DNA from 2 places in the Arthrobacter sp. FW306-2-2C-D06B genome. Region 2 is predicted to be linked to the other one. Evidence: predicted binding sites of a transcription regulator. Region 2 holds the regulator's gene; the other holds the start of a gene.

Region 1 (8,351 bases), 920 kb from region 2:
TAAAAAAGGGAAAGCGAAGTCGTTTGCTAATGAGAATGATTTGCATCTAGAATAGTGGGCATGCACCTTTCTGTCGTCAGCTCACTGGACAGCCAATGCCGCGAAGCAGCCACCGCCAGGCTTGGGCGGACCCACCGCGATTCGGTGGTGGTCCTGCACGACCTCCTGGACGGCTCCATCGTCTTGCGAAGGATCTTCCGCAACGGCGAACTGGTGGAGCAGGCGCAAACCGCTTTGGAACACGGCTGCCTCAGCTGCACGGTCCGCCTGGATGTTGTCCCGACGGCGGAACGCCTCGCGTCCTCCGGCCATGACCATATCGTCCTGGGCCTTCCGCCCGGGGTCTCCGTGGACATGGCGGTGGCGGAACTCAAGCGCGGCCTGGGACGGCCCGCAGTCATCGACAACGCCGTGTTGGCGATCGATCCCTCCGGCCTGGAAGACCACATCTGGGACAAGCACACGCTGTATGAATCCGGCTTCACGGCCATGCCCGAGGATGAGCGCACCAGCGGAGAATTCCTCATCGGGGAACTGGGCCATGCGGACACCGTCATGGTGCACGCCGGTCTTGGGGCGGAGCTGGCAGGCTTGCGCCCGGACTCAAGCGAGGCCTGGGCCCAAGGGTTGGAACTGCTCGGGCAGCTTGCTCCGCACGCCGCCGTTTCCGCGGGCGACGACGACTTCCGGCCCGGCTGCTACGACGGCGCGGAGGCTCTCGCGAGGGTTCGTCGTGGTTCCGTGCGGGTGCCGCTCGAGGAAGAGTCTGGGAGTTTCCGGACCGTGCTCCACAAAGTGGAGCGTCCCCTTCATCCAGGTCGCTTCCAGGAAGCACTGCCCAAGTTGGCCGAGGGATCCCACTGGATGCGGGGCCGGTTGTGGATTGCCTCGGCGGCCAAGGTCCGGATCGCGGTGCAGGGAATCGGGCCGCGCGTCTGGCTCGAGATCACGGGCGAGTGGCTCGCGGACGCCGGTACCGTCCTCGACGGCAAGGGCGCGCAGCATGGAAGGGGACTCGCCGACGTCGACGCCGTCCTTGACTGGCATCCCCGCTTCGGCGACCGGGGCACGGTGCTGGCCGTGACCGGACGAGGGGAAGACCTCGACGCCGCCGAAATCCGGGCCCTCCTGGACGGGTGCGCGCTGAGCGAAGCGGAGATGCGGCTCGGCTTCGCCGGACTCGAGGACCCTTTTGAACTCGAATCCACCCTTTAGCAGGGCTTCGGCCTCGGTGGAACAAAACCACAATCAAACAAGTCAAAACCCCAGAAGGAGAACCCCATGAAAGTCAGGAATTCGCTGCGTGCCCTCAAGAAGATCCCCGGCGCGCAAGTGGTCCGCCGGCGCGGCCGCACCTTTGTCATCAACAAGCTGAATCCTCGCTTCAAGGCGCGCCAAGGCTAGCTCCCCGTCTAGGCTGGGCAGAGAACCCGCTACGCGAAGGAAGCCCCGTTATGCCGATCCTCAATAAAGACATGACGCTCTGTATTTCTCTCTCTGCCCGGCCGAGCAACAACGGAACGCGTTTCCACAACTTCCTCTACGAGGCGCTCGGCCTGAACTGGATCTACAAGGCCTTCGCTCCCACCGACCTGCCGAACGCCATCGCCGGCGTGCGCGGCCTGGGCATCCGCGGCTGCGCCGTCTCGATGCCCTACAAGGAAGACGTCATCGCCCTTGTCGACCGCATGGACGCTTCCGCCGCCGCTATCGACTCGGTCAACACGATCGTGAACGACGCCGGCGTACTCACTGCCTATAACACGGACTACACCGCGATCGCCCAGTTGATCGAGCGCAACGCGATCGACCCGGCGTCGTCCGTGCTGCTCCGAGGTTCCGGCGGCATGGCCAAGGCAACCGCGGCTGCCTTCCGCGACGCCGGATTCTCCCGCGTCACCGTTGTTGCCCGGAATGAGAAGTCCGGGCAATCCCTCGCGGGGCTCTATGGCTTCGGCTGGCAATCCGAGGTAGGGGAGTCGACGGCGGACGTGCTCGTCAACGTCACACCGATCGGCATGGCCGGCGGTCCCGAGTCCGGCTCGCTGTCCTTCCCCGAAGCAGCGGTTTCGGCCGCGCAGGTGGTGTTCGACGTCGTCGCTCTCCCTGCAGAAACGCCGCTCATCAAGGCCGGCCGTGCGGCAGGAAAGACCGTGATCAGCGGCGCCGAGGTGGCCACCATCCAGGCGCTCGAACAGTTTGTGCTCTACACCGGCATCACGCCGACGCCGGAGCAAGTGGCCGCGGCCGAGGAATTCACGCGCGCCCCATAGGGCGCCGCAAGTCAGGGACCAGCTCAGGCAGCCGCTACCGGCTCCACCACAACAGCCACCTTTTCCTCGCCGATCCTCGTGAGGACCAGGGTGGCTGTTTTGTTGCCGCGGGCTTTCGCCGAGTTCTTCCCGGGCGGCAGCAATTGTTTCCGCAGCTCTTCGGGGGTAACGGAGGTGCCGCGTTTCTTGATGTCCAGGACGCCGACGCCGTTGGCTTTCACCCAGGCCTTGAGTTCCTTGACGTTCAGCGGCATGACTTCCAGGACCTTGTAGGCGCGGGCGAACGGGGTCTCCACCAGTTCCGGAGCGCAAATGTAGGCAATATGTGGGTCCACCAGGTGGCCTCCGAGCCGGAGCGCGACGTCGGCCACCAGGCCCGCCCGGATCACCGCGCCATCCGGCTCGTACAGGTAGCCCTCCACGGGCCCGACGTCGGGCACCGGACCGCCGTCGAAATCTTCGCCGCTGGTCATCTCGGCGGCGCCCCGCGGCCCGAGTACCAGGGCAGCGCGGCGGATGCCGGGACGGGCGACGTCGTTGAACCACAGCGTGACTTCCGTGACATCCCCTCCCACCGAGATCCACTGTGCTTCGCAGCCGGCCGGAACCGATTCGTGCGGCATTCCCGGGCCCATCTTGACCCCGACGGACTTGCCGGTGGCGGCCAATGATTCAACGAAGGACAACGGCGGCGAGAACGCCTCCGGATCCCAGATCCGCTTGGTTCCCGACGACGACGTGGTGCGTCGTGCCGGATCGAGCCACACGCCGTCGACCCCGTCGAGGGGCACCGAGGTTGCGTCGGAGTGCACCACCGTTGCGTGCGGGAAAGGAATGAGGTTGATGGTGGCGCACGCTGCGGTGGTCTCGTCGAGCTCCACCGCGGTGACCTTGATATCCATGGAGGCCATGGCCATGGAATCTGCTCCAAGCCCGCAGCCCAGGTCAGCTACGTGCCGTGAGCCTGCGTTGGCGAAGCGTTCGGCATGCCTGGCCGCAACATTGAGCCGGGTGGCTTGTTCCAGGCCGGCCTGGGTGAAGAGCATCTGCCGGGCGAATTCGCCGAACTTGGCCTCGGCCCGGGTGCGGAGCCTGGATTGGGTGAGGACGGCGGCAACGAGGGCAGGGGAGCGGCCGTCTTTGCGCAGGCGGGCATTCAGGGCGAAGGCTTCGTCATCGCGGTACGGTCCCAAGGACGCCAGCAGTTCCCAACCTTCCGTTGTCAGCAAGGGGGCAATCTGGTCCGGGGATGTGTCAGCCATGGGAACAAGCCTAGTGCTCGCCCGTCATACGGAGTCGGGAGGGAACAGAGTCCCTCAGGCCGATAGGGTTGATGCCATGGAAGACAACCCAGTACGCCAGCCTGACGACGCCAATGGTTCTCCCTCTGCCCCCGATAAACGTCCCTTCGCCGGAAATCTCTCCAAGTATGCCCGCCCCGCGCTCATCGTGAGTGCCTTGATCGCCATTGTCTGCATCGCGCTGTTGATCATCATTTTCTTCCTAGACTCTTTCAACGCGGCCACCTACTCCATGACCGGAAACAGCGTCCAGGACGCCACGGATGAGGCCCGGGACATCCGTGACACCTACACCGGTGCCCGCATCGCAGCGATCGTCGGGCTGGTGGTGTTCGGCTTCGTCACGCTCGCCAGCGCCGTAGTGCTCTATCTGAACCGCGGAAGCGCACCGAAGGAAGACTACGACGACGGCGAGGACGTTGACTTCGATGACCTCGCGGGGCAATGAGCGTGTGAGTCGGAAGCCGCCATTGGACGTTCACCCGTGACGGAATTCTGGCACTCGCCTTGACCGAGTGCTAATGCTTACATAGAGTCTTGATTAGCACTCTCCCTAGGCGGGTGCTAATCATGCCGCCAGGCACTTACCGGCACCGCGACGACGGTAAGCCCGCCACGGCATCCCTGGTTTGATAGTCCATGTACTACCTCACGTAAAGGAGAGATCCGAGTGTCGGTCTCCATTAAGCCTCTCGAGGATCGCATTGTTGTCCGCCCGCTCGAAGCAGAGCAGACCACGGCTTCCGGCCTGGTCATCCCGGACACTGCACAGGAAAAGCCGCAGGAAGGCGAAGTTGTTGCAGTTGGCCCCGGCCGCTTCGATGACAACGGCAACCGCGTGCCCGTCGACGTAACCGTTGGCGACGTCGTCATCTACTCCAAGTACGGCGGAACTGAAGTCAAGACCGGCGGCAACGAATACCTCGTTCTGTCCGCCCGCGACGTTCTGGCGATCGTCGTTAAGTAATTCCCTGGATCCCGCATCGCAGATCGAGTCGGACTTCTTCCGGTCGAATCAGCGGTGCGGGTTTTCCGTCTTGAAAGGACACAACCATGGCAAAGCAGCTTGCGTTTAACGACGCTGCCCGTCGCTCGCTCGAAGCAGGCATTGACAAGCTCGCCAACACCGTCAAGGTCACCCTTGGCCCGCGTGGCCGCAACGTCGTTCTGGACAAGAAGTGGGGAGCTCCCACCATCACCAACGATGGCGTCACAATCGCCCGCGAGGTCGAACTCGACGACCCGTATGAGAACCTTGGCGCACAGCTGGCCAAGGAAGTCGCCACCAAGACCAATGACGTCGCAGGCGACGGCACCACCACTGCCACCGTGCTGGCACAGGCACTCGTCAAGGAAGGCCTGCGCAACGTTGCCGCCGGAGCCGCCCCTGGCGAAATCAAGCGCGGCATCGAGGTTTCGGTCCAGGCCGTGGCTGCCCGCCTTCTGGAGAACGCCCGCGAAGTAGAAGGCACCCAGGTTGCCAGCGTTGCCGCGATCTCCGCCCAGAGCGATGAAGTTGGCGAGCTCCTTGCCGAGGCTTTCGACAAGGTCGGCAAGGATGGTGTCATCACCATCGAAGAGTCCTCCACTACGCAGACCGAACTGGTCCTCACCGAGGGCATGCAGTTCGACAAGGGCTACCTGTCCCCGTACTTCGTCACTGACGCGGAACGCCAGGAAGCTGTTCTGGAAGACGCGCTCATCCTGATCAACCAGGGCAAGATCTCCTCGCTGCAGGAGTTCCTCCCGCTCCTCGAGAAGGCCCTGCAGGCTGCCAAGCCGCTCTTCATCATCGCCGAGGACATCGACGGCGAGGCACTGTCCACGCTGATCGTGAACCGTATCCGTGGCACCCTGAACGTCGTTGCCGTCAAGGCTCCTGGCTTCGGCGACCGCCGCAAGGCCATGCTGCAGGACATTGCCACGCTGACCGGCGCACAGGTTGTCTCCCCGGAGCTCGGCCTGTCCCTGGACCAGGTTGGCCTCGAGGTCCTCGGCAGCGCCCGCCGGATCACCGTCACCAAGGACAACACCACCATCGTTGACGGCGCCGGCACCTCTGAGGACGTCGCGGCACGCGTCGCCCAGATCCGTGCCGAGCTGACCCGCACCGATTCCGACTGGGACCGGGAAAAGCTGCAGGAAAGGCTTGCAAAGCTGGCAGGCGGCATCGGCGTGATCAAGGTCGGCGCAGCCACCGAGGTCGAGCTCAAGGAAAAGAAGCACCGCATCGAGGACGCAGTGTCCTCCACCCGTGCTGCCCTTGAAGAAGGCATTGTCTCCGGCGGTGGATCCGCCCTCATCCACGCCCTCAAGGCATTGGACGAGGACGCTGCCGTCAAGGCACTGGAAGGCGACGCGGCTGCTGCCGTCGGCATCGTCCGCCGCGCCCTGACCCAGCCCCTTCGCTGGATCGCCCAGAACGCCGGTTTCGACGGCTACGTCGTCGTCGCCAAGGTTGCCGAGCTGGAAGACAACCACGGCTTCAACGCGAAGTCCGGCGTGTACGAGGACCTGATCGCCGCTGGCGTGATCGACCCCGTCAAGGTCACCCGCTCTGCGCTCCAGAACGCCGCGTCCATCGCAGCCTTGGTTCTCACCACCGAGACCCTGGTTGTCGAGAAGCCGGCCGAGGAAGACGAGCACGCAGGCCACAGCCACTAATCCTGGTTGCTCGATGCGCGAGGCCCGGTCCCCTTTGGGGGCCGGGCCTCCTGCATTTGGCCCGCCGTTTCCCCGCAGGCGGGCCCACAGTTGGTACCGGGCAATCACCCTGTGAACGCCCAGCTAGGTATGGCTCAATTGAACGACAAGTGCTGCTCGGATGAATTTTCGATTGGCATTGAACATTACGAATCAGTAAGATTCATGATTCGATCTAGGACTTTGAGGGGCATTGTGGTGTCAACTGTGCAAACGGCAGCTTCCATCAAGGGGCAGAGTCGTTCCAGTAACACCAGCCGAAAGTCGAAGTTCCGCCCCGAAATCCAAGGCCTGCGCTCGCTTGCCGTGCTCATGGTGGTGTCGTACCACGTGTGGTTCGGTCGCGTTTCCGGTGGCGTCGATGTTTTCCTTTTGGTCTCTGCTTTCTTGATGACACTGCAGTTCACAAGCCGTTATGAGCAGGGCCGCCCCATGGACCTGCTGAGGCACTGGCTTCACCTGTTCCGCAGGCTGATTCCGGCCACTGTGGTCGTTCTGCTGGGTACATTGGCCGCAATTTTCGTGGTGCTCCCCAAGACCCGATGGGCAGCTTTGGTTGACCAGGTCTGGGCATCGCTTTTCTACGTCCAGAACTGGCTACTTCAGCGGGAGGCAGTCAACTACTACGCCGCGGATCATAGCCAGGCGAGTCCGCTGCAGCATTTCTGGTCGCTCTCGATCCAAGGCCAGGTCTTCATCCTGTGGCCGGTTATTTTCGCGCTCGTTGCCCTGGCTTGTAAGAAGTACCGTCTTCGGTATCGGATCGCATTACTGTATGTGTTCGGCCTAGTTTTCGCGGTGTCGCTTACGTACTCCGTCATTGCGACCGCAACGGACCAAACGACCGCCTATTTCGACACTTTCGCCAGGCTGTGGGAATTCGCCGTAGGAACGCTGGTTGCCCTCATCCTGCCGGCGTTGAGGTTCTCGAAGCCCGTCCGCGTGATGATGGGCTGGGTGGGCATCCTGGCAATGTTGAGCTGTGGGATCGTGCTCCAGGTCCAGACGGCATTCCCTGGCTTCGTGGCACTCTGGCCCACCCTGGCCGCGGCCTGCGTTATTGTTGCTGGCCAGACAGGCAGCCGTTTCGGTGTTGACCGGATCCTGAGCTCCAAGCCTCTCGTACGCCTGGGCGACAACTCCTACGCGTTGTATCTGTGGCATTGGCCGCTGCTGGTCATCTCTCTCATCTGGACCGGCAAAGACCAGGCCGGGTGGCTCTCGGGGACTGTGATCATTGCGGCCGCCCTGGTTTTGGCTTTCCTCACCACAAAGTTTGTCGAGAAGCCATTGCGGGAGTGGAAATGGCCGGAAGTGAACCGGCGGCGTGCCGCCATTGCGACGGTCGCCTGCTTGGCCGTCGCCGTCGTTCCGTTGCTCGCATTCAATGTGCAGCAGTACGTGAGCGCCAAGATTGCGATGGACCAGGCAGAAAAAGACAACCCGGGGGCGGCCGCCTTGGTGCCCGGCTTTGTCAACGAAGTGAGCCCGAAAGCGGCTCTCCTTCCTACCCCGGAAAAGTTGCCACAGGACTGGGCAAGCTTGTCGGGCCAGTGCACAGGGGATCTGAAACCTGCTTCGAAAGTCCTCCAACCGGGGTGTGGCCAGAACAATCAGGCTGCAGGCTCGGCTCGGACCATCCTGGCGCTCGGGGACTCGCATGCACAACAGTGGTTGGCCGCTTTGGCTCCTTTGGCCGAGCAAGAGCAATGGCGCCTGTATCACCTGCTGCTGGGGGGTTGTCCATTTACGGTGGACACCTCGGGGCTAAACTCGGAATGCAAGGAATTTGATGACGCCGTTCGCCAGCAAATCGATGAGCACCCGCCAAGTGCGGTGTTCCTCGTGGGAACCGCAGCCGTCCCATCATCACCCGATGAAAAATTGACTGTCGGGTTTGAAGACACCGTGAAGATGCTCACAGACAAAGGCATATCCGTCATTGCCGTTCGTGACAACCCGAGGTTCGACTTCAACATGGCAGATTGCGTCGCGGTCAAAGGACAGCACAGCCCCGACTGCAATCCCGGTGAGGCCCAGCTGCTTGCGCCGCAAAACCCGCTGGCATCACTAC
Region 2 (8,351 bases):
CCGATGCCAAGCCCATGGTCTTCTCCGGTCTGTATCCCTTGGACGGCACAGACTATCCCGTGCTCCGGGACGCTCTCGAGAAGCTGATGCTCAACGACGCAGCACTCGTCTACGAACCGGAGACGTCTGCCGCGCTGGGCTTCGGTTTCCGCGTGGGTTTCCTTGGCCTGCTGCACCTGGAAATCACCCGTGAACGCCTTGAGCGCGAGTACAATCTCGACCTCATCTCCACCGCTCCCAACGTTGAGTACGAGGTCACGCTGGAGGACAAGCGGGTCCTGCACGTCACCAACCCGAGCGAATACCCCACCGGCAAGATCTCGGAGGTGCGCGAACCTATGGTGTCCGCCACCATCCTGGCGCCAAATGAGTTCGTGGGCGCCATCATGGAGCTGTGCCAGAGCCGCCGCGGCGTCATGGGCGGCATGGACTACCTCTCCGAAGACCGGGTGGAAATCCGGTACCGCCTGCCGCTTGCCGAGATCGTCTTCGATTTCTTCGACATCCTCAAGTCCAAGACCCGCGGATACGGTTCGCTGGACTGGAAGGCCGACGGCGAGCAGGTTGCCGACTTGGTCAAGGTGGACATCATGCTCCAGGGTGAGCAGGTTGACGCTTTCAGCGCCATCACCCACCGGGACAAGGCCTACGCCTACGGCGTCATGATGACGGGCAAGCTGCGCGAACTCATTCCCCGACAGCAGTTCGAGGTGCCGATCCAGGCCGCCATCGGCTCGCGGATCATTGCCCGTGAGAGCATCCGCGCCATCCGCAAGGACGTCCTTGCCAAGTGCTATGGCGGTGACATCACCCGTAAGCGCAAACTTCTGGAAAAGCAGAAGGAAGGCAAGAAGCGCATGAAGATGGTGGGCCGCGTGGAAGTTCCACAGGAAGCGTTCATCGCAGCCTTGACCACCGACGAATCCAAGGACAAGGCCAAGAAGTAATGCGGCTTTTCGCCCGGAATACTGCAAGACGGGCACGAAGGAAAATCCGTGCCTAGCGTTCTTCCCCTCGGGGACCCGGCACCTGCGGACGGCCTCCTGCCGCCGCAGGTGCTCGACGGCGTCGATTCACGCAAGTTTGGACTATACGTCCACATACCCTTCTGTGCCGTCCGTTGCGGATACTGCGATTTCAACACGTATACCGCCACCGAGCTTGGCGGCGGTGCCTCACAGGACGCCTACGCGTCTACTGCCATTTCGGAAGTGGAGTTCGCCGTCCGGGCCATGGAAGCCTCCGGGCTCCCGCAGCGGCCCCTGAGCACGGTGTTCTTCGGCGGCGGGACGCCGACCCTCCTGCCTGCTGAAGATCTCGCAGGCATCCTGACGGCCGCCGTCGGGCACTGGGGCTTGGAAGCCGGAGCCGAGGTCACCACTGAGGCGAATCCGGACTCTGTGACGCCCGAGTCCCTCCAGCTGCTCGCCGACGCCGGCTTTACGCGGATTTCCTTCGGCATGCAGTCGGCGGTCCCTCACGTACTCAAAGTCCTGGACCGTACACACACTCCCAGCCGGGTCCCTTTGGTGGTCCAATGGGCGCGCGACGCCGGCCTCGCCGTGAGCCTCGACCTCATCTACGGCATTCCCGGCGAGTCCATGGCTGATTGGCGGACCTCACTGGAGACTGCTCTGTCCTACGGTCCGGACCACATCAGCGCCTACGCGCTGATCGTGGAAGAAGGCACCAAACTGGCGGCACAGATCCGGCGCGGAGAAGTTCCCGGAATCGACGACGACGACCACGCCGCCAAATACGAACTCGCCGACCAGCTGATCAGTGCCGCCGGACTGGACTGGTACGAGGTCAGCAATTGGTCCCGCACACCCGAACAGGCGTGCAAACACAACCTTGCCTACTGGCGCGGAGACGATTGGTGGGGCATCGGACCCGGCGCGCATTCACACATGGGCGGCGTCCGCTGGTGGAACGTCAAACACCCCACCGCCTATGCCAACAGGCTCGGTGGCGGAGTGTCGCCCGCCGCTGGACGTGAAACGCTCGACGCCGGCACCCGGGAAGTGGAGCGCATCATGCTGGAGGCCCGGCTCGGCACCGGGCTTCAAGTCGACGCGCTCGACAAGGTGGGACGCCACGCCGTCGCAGGCCTCATTGCCGACGGCCTGGTTGAGCCTGCTGCGGCCTTCCAAGGACGACTGGTCCTCACACTCAAGGGCCGGCTACTCGCGGACGCCGTGGTCCGCCGGATCCTTCCGGACTAACGTCCGGCGGTAGGGGTTGGCGCGAGCCGGCATCCATGAAGACCGGCTACTTGATCCAGCGCAGGTTGAAGCGGTAGCGGTGCGGCTGACCGTGGTTGACGCGGATTCCGGCCGACACCGAGAAACAGGTCACCGCGACCCAGATCGCCGTGGCAAGGACGGCGAAGAGGTTTCCGACCACCGGAAGCAAGACGAGGATGTTGGCGAGTACTGCGGCGATCGTCGGAGGCAAAGTGAAGTTGAGGGCTTCCTTGGATTCCTGTGCCGTGAACGGGCCACGTTCGCGGAAGATCAGGTAGATCAGAAGCGAAGGCACGCAGCCAAGGATCCCGCCGAAGTGCGCCAGGGTTGCCCACTGCCGGTCTTCCGAGGCTGTCAAGGGCAGCGCGTTGGCAGGAACGCCGTGGTACTGGGACTGGCCCGAGGTGCCATCCCGATCGTCAGGAGCGTTGTCTGCCACAGTATCTTCCTTCGAGTATCTATCGGTGCGGTGTTGCTGTCCCAGAATACTTGCTCGGCACGCGATCAGCCGACCAACTCCTGTGCCCGGGGGCAGGCAATCCTCACGGAACGGTCAGGAAATCGATCACTTCCTCCACGCGACCCAGCAAAGAGGCCTCCAAATCGGCGTAGCTGTGGACGGCGCCCAGAAGCTTTTGCCAACCCAATCCGACGTCTTCGGCCGTCTCATGCGGCCAGCCGAACGACCTCAGAATGCCGGTCTTCCAATCCGTGCCGCGCGCGATGGTTGGCCATTGCTCGATCCCCAACACCCTGGGCCGGATGGCCTGCCAGACGTCCACGTAGGGATGTCCCACGATCAGGACGTTTCCCGCGGCGCCCGGCAGTGTCATGGCGTCGGCAGCAATCCGCGACTCCTTCGAATCCGGTACCAAGTGGTCCACGAGGATTCCGAGCCGGCGGCCCGGGCCGGGGGAGAACCCGGCAATGGCCGCCTTGAGATCGTCCACGCCGTGCAAGGGCTCGACGACGATGCCCTCCACCCGGAGATCATCTCCCCACACCTTTTCCACGAGTTCGGCGTCGTGCTTGCCTTCCACCCAGATCCGGCTCGCCTTGGCGACTTGGGCCCGCTGCCCGGCGACGCGGACGGATCCCGATGCCGTCCTGCCAGCTTGCGCCGCGCCCTTGGCGGCCGCCGCGCGTGGAGCCGGGGGTACGAGCTTTACTGCTTGTCCCTCCAGGAGGAATCCGAATCCGAGGCGGAACGATTTGGCTTTTCCCCGCCGGTCCTCAAGCACCACGATGTGCATGCCCCCGGACTTCTCCACCCTGGTCACGGCACCGACCCAACCTGACTGCACGTCCTCGAGGACCATCCCGCGTTCAACGGGCACCTCAGGAAGTTGCCGTTTTGTAGGCGAGGAGAGGTCTTGCGGGCCCCAATTGTCGTAAGACACGGTCTTCACACCTTTTTGCTAGGGGGATCGTTGACGGTCCGTGGCGTTACCCACGGCCGCGCGGGAATCATGTTCGCCGCGAGCGGTACCAATGCTAACAACGAGGTGGCTCATACTAGACTTGTTAGCACTTGGGCATGTTGAGTGCTAATTGTTGAATTGTTGATTGGAGGTGGGCAGTGAGCGAACCACGCAAGCTTGAGGTGTTACGCGCCATCGTGGAGGACTACGTTCACTCCCGCGAGCCGGTCGGCTCCAAAGCCTTGGTCGAGCGGCACCATTTGGGAGTGTCGAGCGCCACCATCCGCAATGACATGGCACTTCTGGAAGAAGAAGGCCTCATTGCAGCACCACACACGAGTGCCGGCCGCATTCCCACGGACAAGGGCTACCGCCTGTTCGTCGACCGGATCTCCGAGGTCAAGCCGCTTTCGGCTGCCGAGCGCCGGGCCATCCATTCCTTGCTTGAGGGACCCGACGACGTCGAGGACATCCTTGAGCGCACCGTCCGGCTCCTTTCCCAACTGACCAACCAGGTCGCCGTCGTCCAGTACCCGCACCTGAGCCGCGCGCGCGTCCGGCACATCGAGTTTGTCCTTTTGGCACCGCGCCAGGTCTTGGTGGTATTGATCGCCGATTCGGGCAAAGTGGAACAGGGTGTTGTGCACGCAGCGACAGACGCCACCGACGAAGAGCTCATGGCCTTGCGCGCGCGGTTCCTTGGAAGCATTGCCGGCTCCCAGCTCGACCTCATGCCGCAAGTCCTGCCCTCGGTGGTTGCCTTGTGCCCGCCGACGCTTCGCAACCTTGCAGGCGCGCTTGCCCACGGCCTGGAAAGGCTTGCCGAGCGGAGCCGCGACGAGCGCATGGTCATGGCAGGCACGGCAAACCTGGCCCGTTCCAACGTGGACTTCCCGCTGAGCATCGGTCCGGTCCTCGAAGCGCTCGAGGAGCAGGTGGTCATGTTGCGGCTGTTGTCGGATATGGCGGAGGACCCCCGCGGAGTCACGGTGAGCATCGGCCGAGAAAACCCCTACGACGGCCTCTCCGAGGCTTCGGTGGTTGCCACGGGCTACGGTCCTGGCAGCAGTGCCAAGATCGGCATTCTTGGACCCACCCGCATGGATTATCCCAACACCATGGCGGCCGTCCGTGCCGTCGCACGCTACCTTTCCCGCATTCTGGGCGGCTGACAGCCTCGGCTGGAAGGCGCCTCGCAAGAAACGCAGTGGAACCGTAAACAAGGAAGAGATACCGACTTTGAGCAGTCACTATGACGTTCTGGGCGTCTCGCCGGAAGCAACCGGCGAGGAGATCAAAAAGGCCTACCGCAAACTCGCACGTAAGCTGCACCCCGATGTGAACCCCGGGGCCGGAGCAGCCGAGGAATTCAAGGCGGTGACCCACGCTTACGAGGTCCTCTCCGACCCACAGAAGCGCCGCGTCTACGACGCCACTGGCAACGAGAACGGGACCGACAACGGTTTCGGTGGAGGATACGCGGGCCAGGGATTCGCCTTCCAGGACATCTTCGATACCTTCTTCGGCGGAGGAGGTGGCGGCATGCAGGGCCCCGCATCACGTATGCGCCGCGGGCAGGACGCCCTGATCAGCGTTCGCATCGACTTGCGTGAGGCCGTGTTCGGTGTCAACAAGAAGCTTGAGGTGGACACCGCCGTCATCTGTCCCACGTGCGAAGGCTCATGCTGCCGTCCGGGGACCCACCCGGAGCGCTGCGACATCTGTGGCGGCTCGGGCCAGGTCCAGCGGGCTGTGCGCTCGATCCTCGGCCAGGTCATGACTGCCGCACCGTGTGGATCGTGCGAAGGTTTCGGCTCGATCATCAAGGATCCTTGCAATGAGTGCAACGGCCAGGGCCGCATCCGCAGCCGCCGTTCACTGACCGTCAAGGTGCCTGGCGGCGTCGCTACCGGGACCCGCATCCAGCTGTCGTCGCAAGGCGAAGCAGGTCCCGCGGGCGGCCCTCCCGGCGACCTCTACGTGGAGATCCGGGTCAACAGTGACTCCACCTACATCCGCGAAGGCGACGACCTTCACGCCACGCTGAGCGTTCCCATGACTGCCGCGGCACTGGGTACTGAGCTGCAGCTTGAGACTTTCGACGGTCCCCAGGAAATTGACGTCAAGTCCGGCACGCAGTCCGGCGAAGTCATCACCCTGCGCGGCCTCGGCGTCACCCATCTTCGCGGCTACGGCAGGGGAGACCTCAAGGTGCACCTGCACGTAGAGACGCCCGGCAAGCTCGACGCCGCCCAGGAAGACCTGCTTCGCCAACTGGCCAAATTGCGCGGAGAGCAGTTCACCGAAGGCAAGCTCGTGGCCAGTGGCGGTATGTTCGCGAAGCTGCGGGACAAGCTCGGTAACCTGTAGCGGTGAGCAACCCCGTATTCTTCGCAGCAGCCGGAACGCTTGACGGGCTCGGCCCTGGAGACACTTTCGTGCTCGACGGCGCCGAAGCCACGCATGCTGTCACCGTCAAGCGCCTGGAAATCGGCGAAGCCGTCGATATTGCCGACGGTGCCGGAAAACGGCTCACGGGCACCGTGACCGAATCCGGGCAGGGAACCCTGACAGTCCTTGCCTCCGCTGTCCAGGAGGAGCACCGGGCACCCGTGCGGCTCGTGTTGGTCCAGGCCCTCGCGAAGGGCGACCGTGACGAACTTGCCGTCGAGACGGCAACGGAACTCGGGATCGACGCCGTCGTGCCCTGGCAGGCGGAGCGTTCGATCGTCCGTTGGAAAGGTGAGCGGGCTGCCAAAGCCCACGCGAAGTGGCAGTCCGTCGCCACGGCAGCCGCCAAGCAGGCGCGGCGCGCGTGGATTCCCGAGGTGCGTGCCGCCGTCGACGGCTCCGGCCTGGCTGCGGCGGTTGCCGCGGCTGACTTGGCGATCATCCTGCATGAGGACGCGAAACGTCCGCTGCGGGATGTCCTGGAGAAGTGGCACGCCGAGGTTTCCGACGCGGATGCCGGAACGGGCCGGGAAGTCCTGCTCATCGTCGGCCCGGAGGGTGGCATTTCACCGCGCGAAGTGACGAAGCTCAGCGACGTCGGCGCGGTCACCGCGCTCTTGGGCCACCACGTGCTTCGCTCGTCGACGGCGGGACCCGCCGCCGTCGTGCTCGCCAGTGACATTCTGGGGCGCTGGTAGCCCGCAGCGCACGTCCCGGATCAGCGCACGTCCTCAGCGAACGCTGAAAATACGGGTATCTGTCGCGACGTCGGCGTCGTTCGGCCCCACCAAGGAAACCCGCAATTCATAGCGGCCCGCTCCGAGCCCCACCGTGAGGCTGAAGGCTCCGCCTTGTCCGGGAACGGTAGAAGCAGTGGTCTGCCCGGCGAGGTAGGAGGACTTGTCGCCGTTTGGATTGTCGCGAAGGATTTGCCAATGCAGTTTCTTCGACGGGTCCGTGCTCCGGCCGTTGAACTTGATCGGACCGGCAGGCAAGGTCAGATCCTCCTGCGGGTCGATGATCCACACCGGTGCCACCATGGATGCGTCGCGGACCATCGGATCGCCTAGTTTGACCTGCCCGAAGGCCATGTAATCCGTGTGCCCGTCCACCAGGATGGTCACCTTGATCTGCTGTCCTGAATCGATCAGTCCTGAACTCGCGGCCGCTGCGGTGGCGGTATAGACGAGTTCCTGGACCGCCCGCTGTGCCATCCCGGCGTCGAGATTGGAATTGAACGCGTCGCGGGAAACATCGACAGTGACGACGTTCTTACCGGAAATCGAGCTCGCCAGGCTGCCAGGGTTCTGCCACGGCGTGAAGAAATCGTGATCCAACGGCTTCTGGGACATCATGATCCGCAGGGCCGTGGTGATGGGGTTCTCGTTGCCAGGGTTGTCACGGAATTCGCGGTACAGGAAGGTGTCCGTGTCGCTACGCCCAATCCAATACACGGGGATCTTGTTTGAGGCCTGGGTTGTTTCGAGCGGAGCATTGCTGTCCGGCACCGTCTGCAGCGCAACTGTCGGGGTGGGGACCGGAGTCGTGGATCCCTGTCCCGTGCGATCGGCAATGCAGCCAGACAGGAACAAGGCAGCCGTCAAAGCGGTCACAAGCATCGCGGAGCGTTTCCGGATGCGTGTGCCGTGTGGAGTGACGGCTGGCATGGTGATGGTGGATTCCTGCTCGTGTTCGGCCGCGGTGGTGCGGGGGAGTCATGCGCCCGGGGGCCGGGCACAGGGGCATTTTGCCCATGAATCAGCTTGTCACAGTCTCCCGGGCCCGGGCTGGCGTTTCGATACCCCGGCGGCCAACTGCAATCCGATTGATACGAGGTCGATGCCGAGTTGATACCTAAGCGGCATGGTCCGGCCGACCGCAGCCCCGCCGGGCACGGTCTGGAACCACCCCGGAGACTGGCTGGCGTAGGATTGAAAGCAATCCGAGGCCCGCGATCGTGCGCCCATCCAGCAGACGGACATCGGAGAAAATCGATGGACATCACCAAGCCGGAGGAGCACAGGCCGCAAGGCCAGCACTATGACAGAATCATTGAACGGGCGGCCCAAGGCCGGCAGCGTTGACACAGGTCCGGCCGAGTTCCCACATTCTGTCCCGGGCGCCCGGACGGAAGTTGTCATCTTCGACAACTCGGATCAGATGGTTCAGACCCTTGGCAGCCATGACGAGGCGTTGCGCTACATCGAAGCCCAGTTCCCCGGCGTCGACTTTC

What was found. Region 2 encodes HrcA, which represses chaperone genes, less so after heat shock. Its sites were predicted from a motif close to TTNGCACTCGNNNNNNNCGAGTGCNAA; they were not measured.
Region 1: a site for HrcA is predicted at 4,070-4,096, ahead of groES (co-chaperone GroES). Genes of this name have one in related genera too.

What each region holds. Positions count from the first base shown of each region.
Region 1 is NZ_CP084560.1:3,383,574-3,391,924, reverse strand. Features, by position in the region: gene LFT47_RS15790 (GTP-binding protein) at 61-1,215, shown strand; gene ykgO (type B 50S ribosomal protein L36) at 1,282-1,404, shown strand; gene LFT47_RS15780 (shikimate 5-dehydrogenase) at 1,455-2,273, shown strand; gene LFT47_RS15775 (class I SAM-dependent methyltransferase) at 2,297-3,535, opposite strand; gene LFT47_RS15770 (hypothetical protein) at 3,612-4,022, shown strand; gene groES (co-chaperone GroES) at 4,245-4,541, shown strand; gene groL (chaperonin GroEL) at 4,628-6,238, shown strand; gene LFT47_RS15755 (acyltransferase family protein) at 6,476-8,351, shown strand, end outside.
Region 2 is NZ_CP084560.1:2,459,617-2,467,967, forward strand. Features, by position in the region: gene lepA (translation elongation factor 4) at 1-947, shown strand, start outside; gene hemW (radical SAM family heme chaperone HemW) at 996-2,225, shown strand; gene LFT47_RS11520 (DUF4870 domain-containing protein) at 2,272-2,685, opposite strand; gene LFT47_RS11525 (DUF3097 family protein) at 2,789-3,646, opposite strand; gene hrcA (heat-inducible transcriptional repressor HrcA) at 3,826-4,839, shown strand; gene dnaJ (molecular chaperone DnaJ) at 4,907-6,037, shown strand; gene LFT47_RS11540 (16S rRNA (uracil(1498)-N(3))-methyltransferase) at 6,040-6,816, shown strand; gene LFT47_RS11545 (GerMN domain-containing protein) at 6,850-7,785, opposite strand; gene LFT47_RS11550 (PhoH family protein) at 8,159-8,351, shown strand, end outside.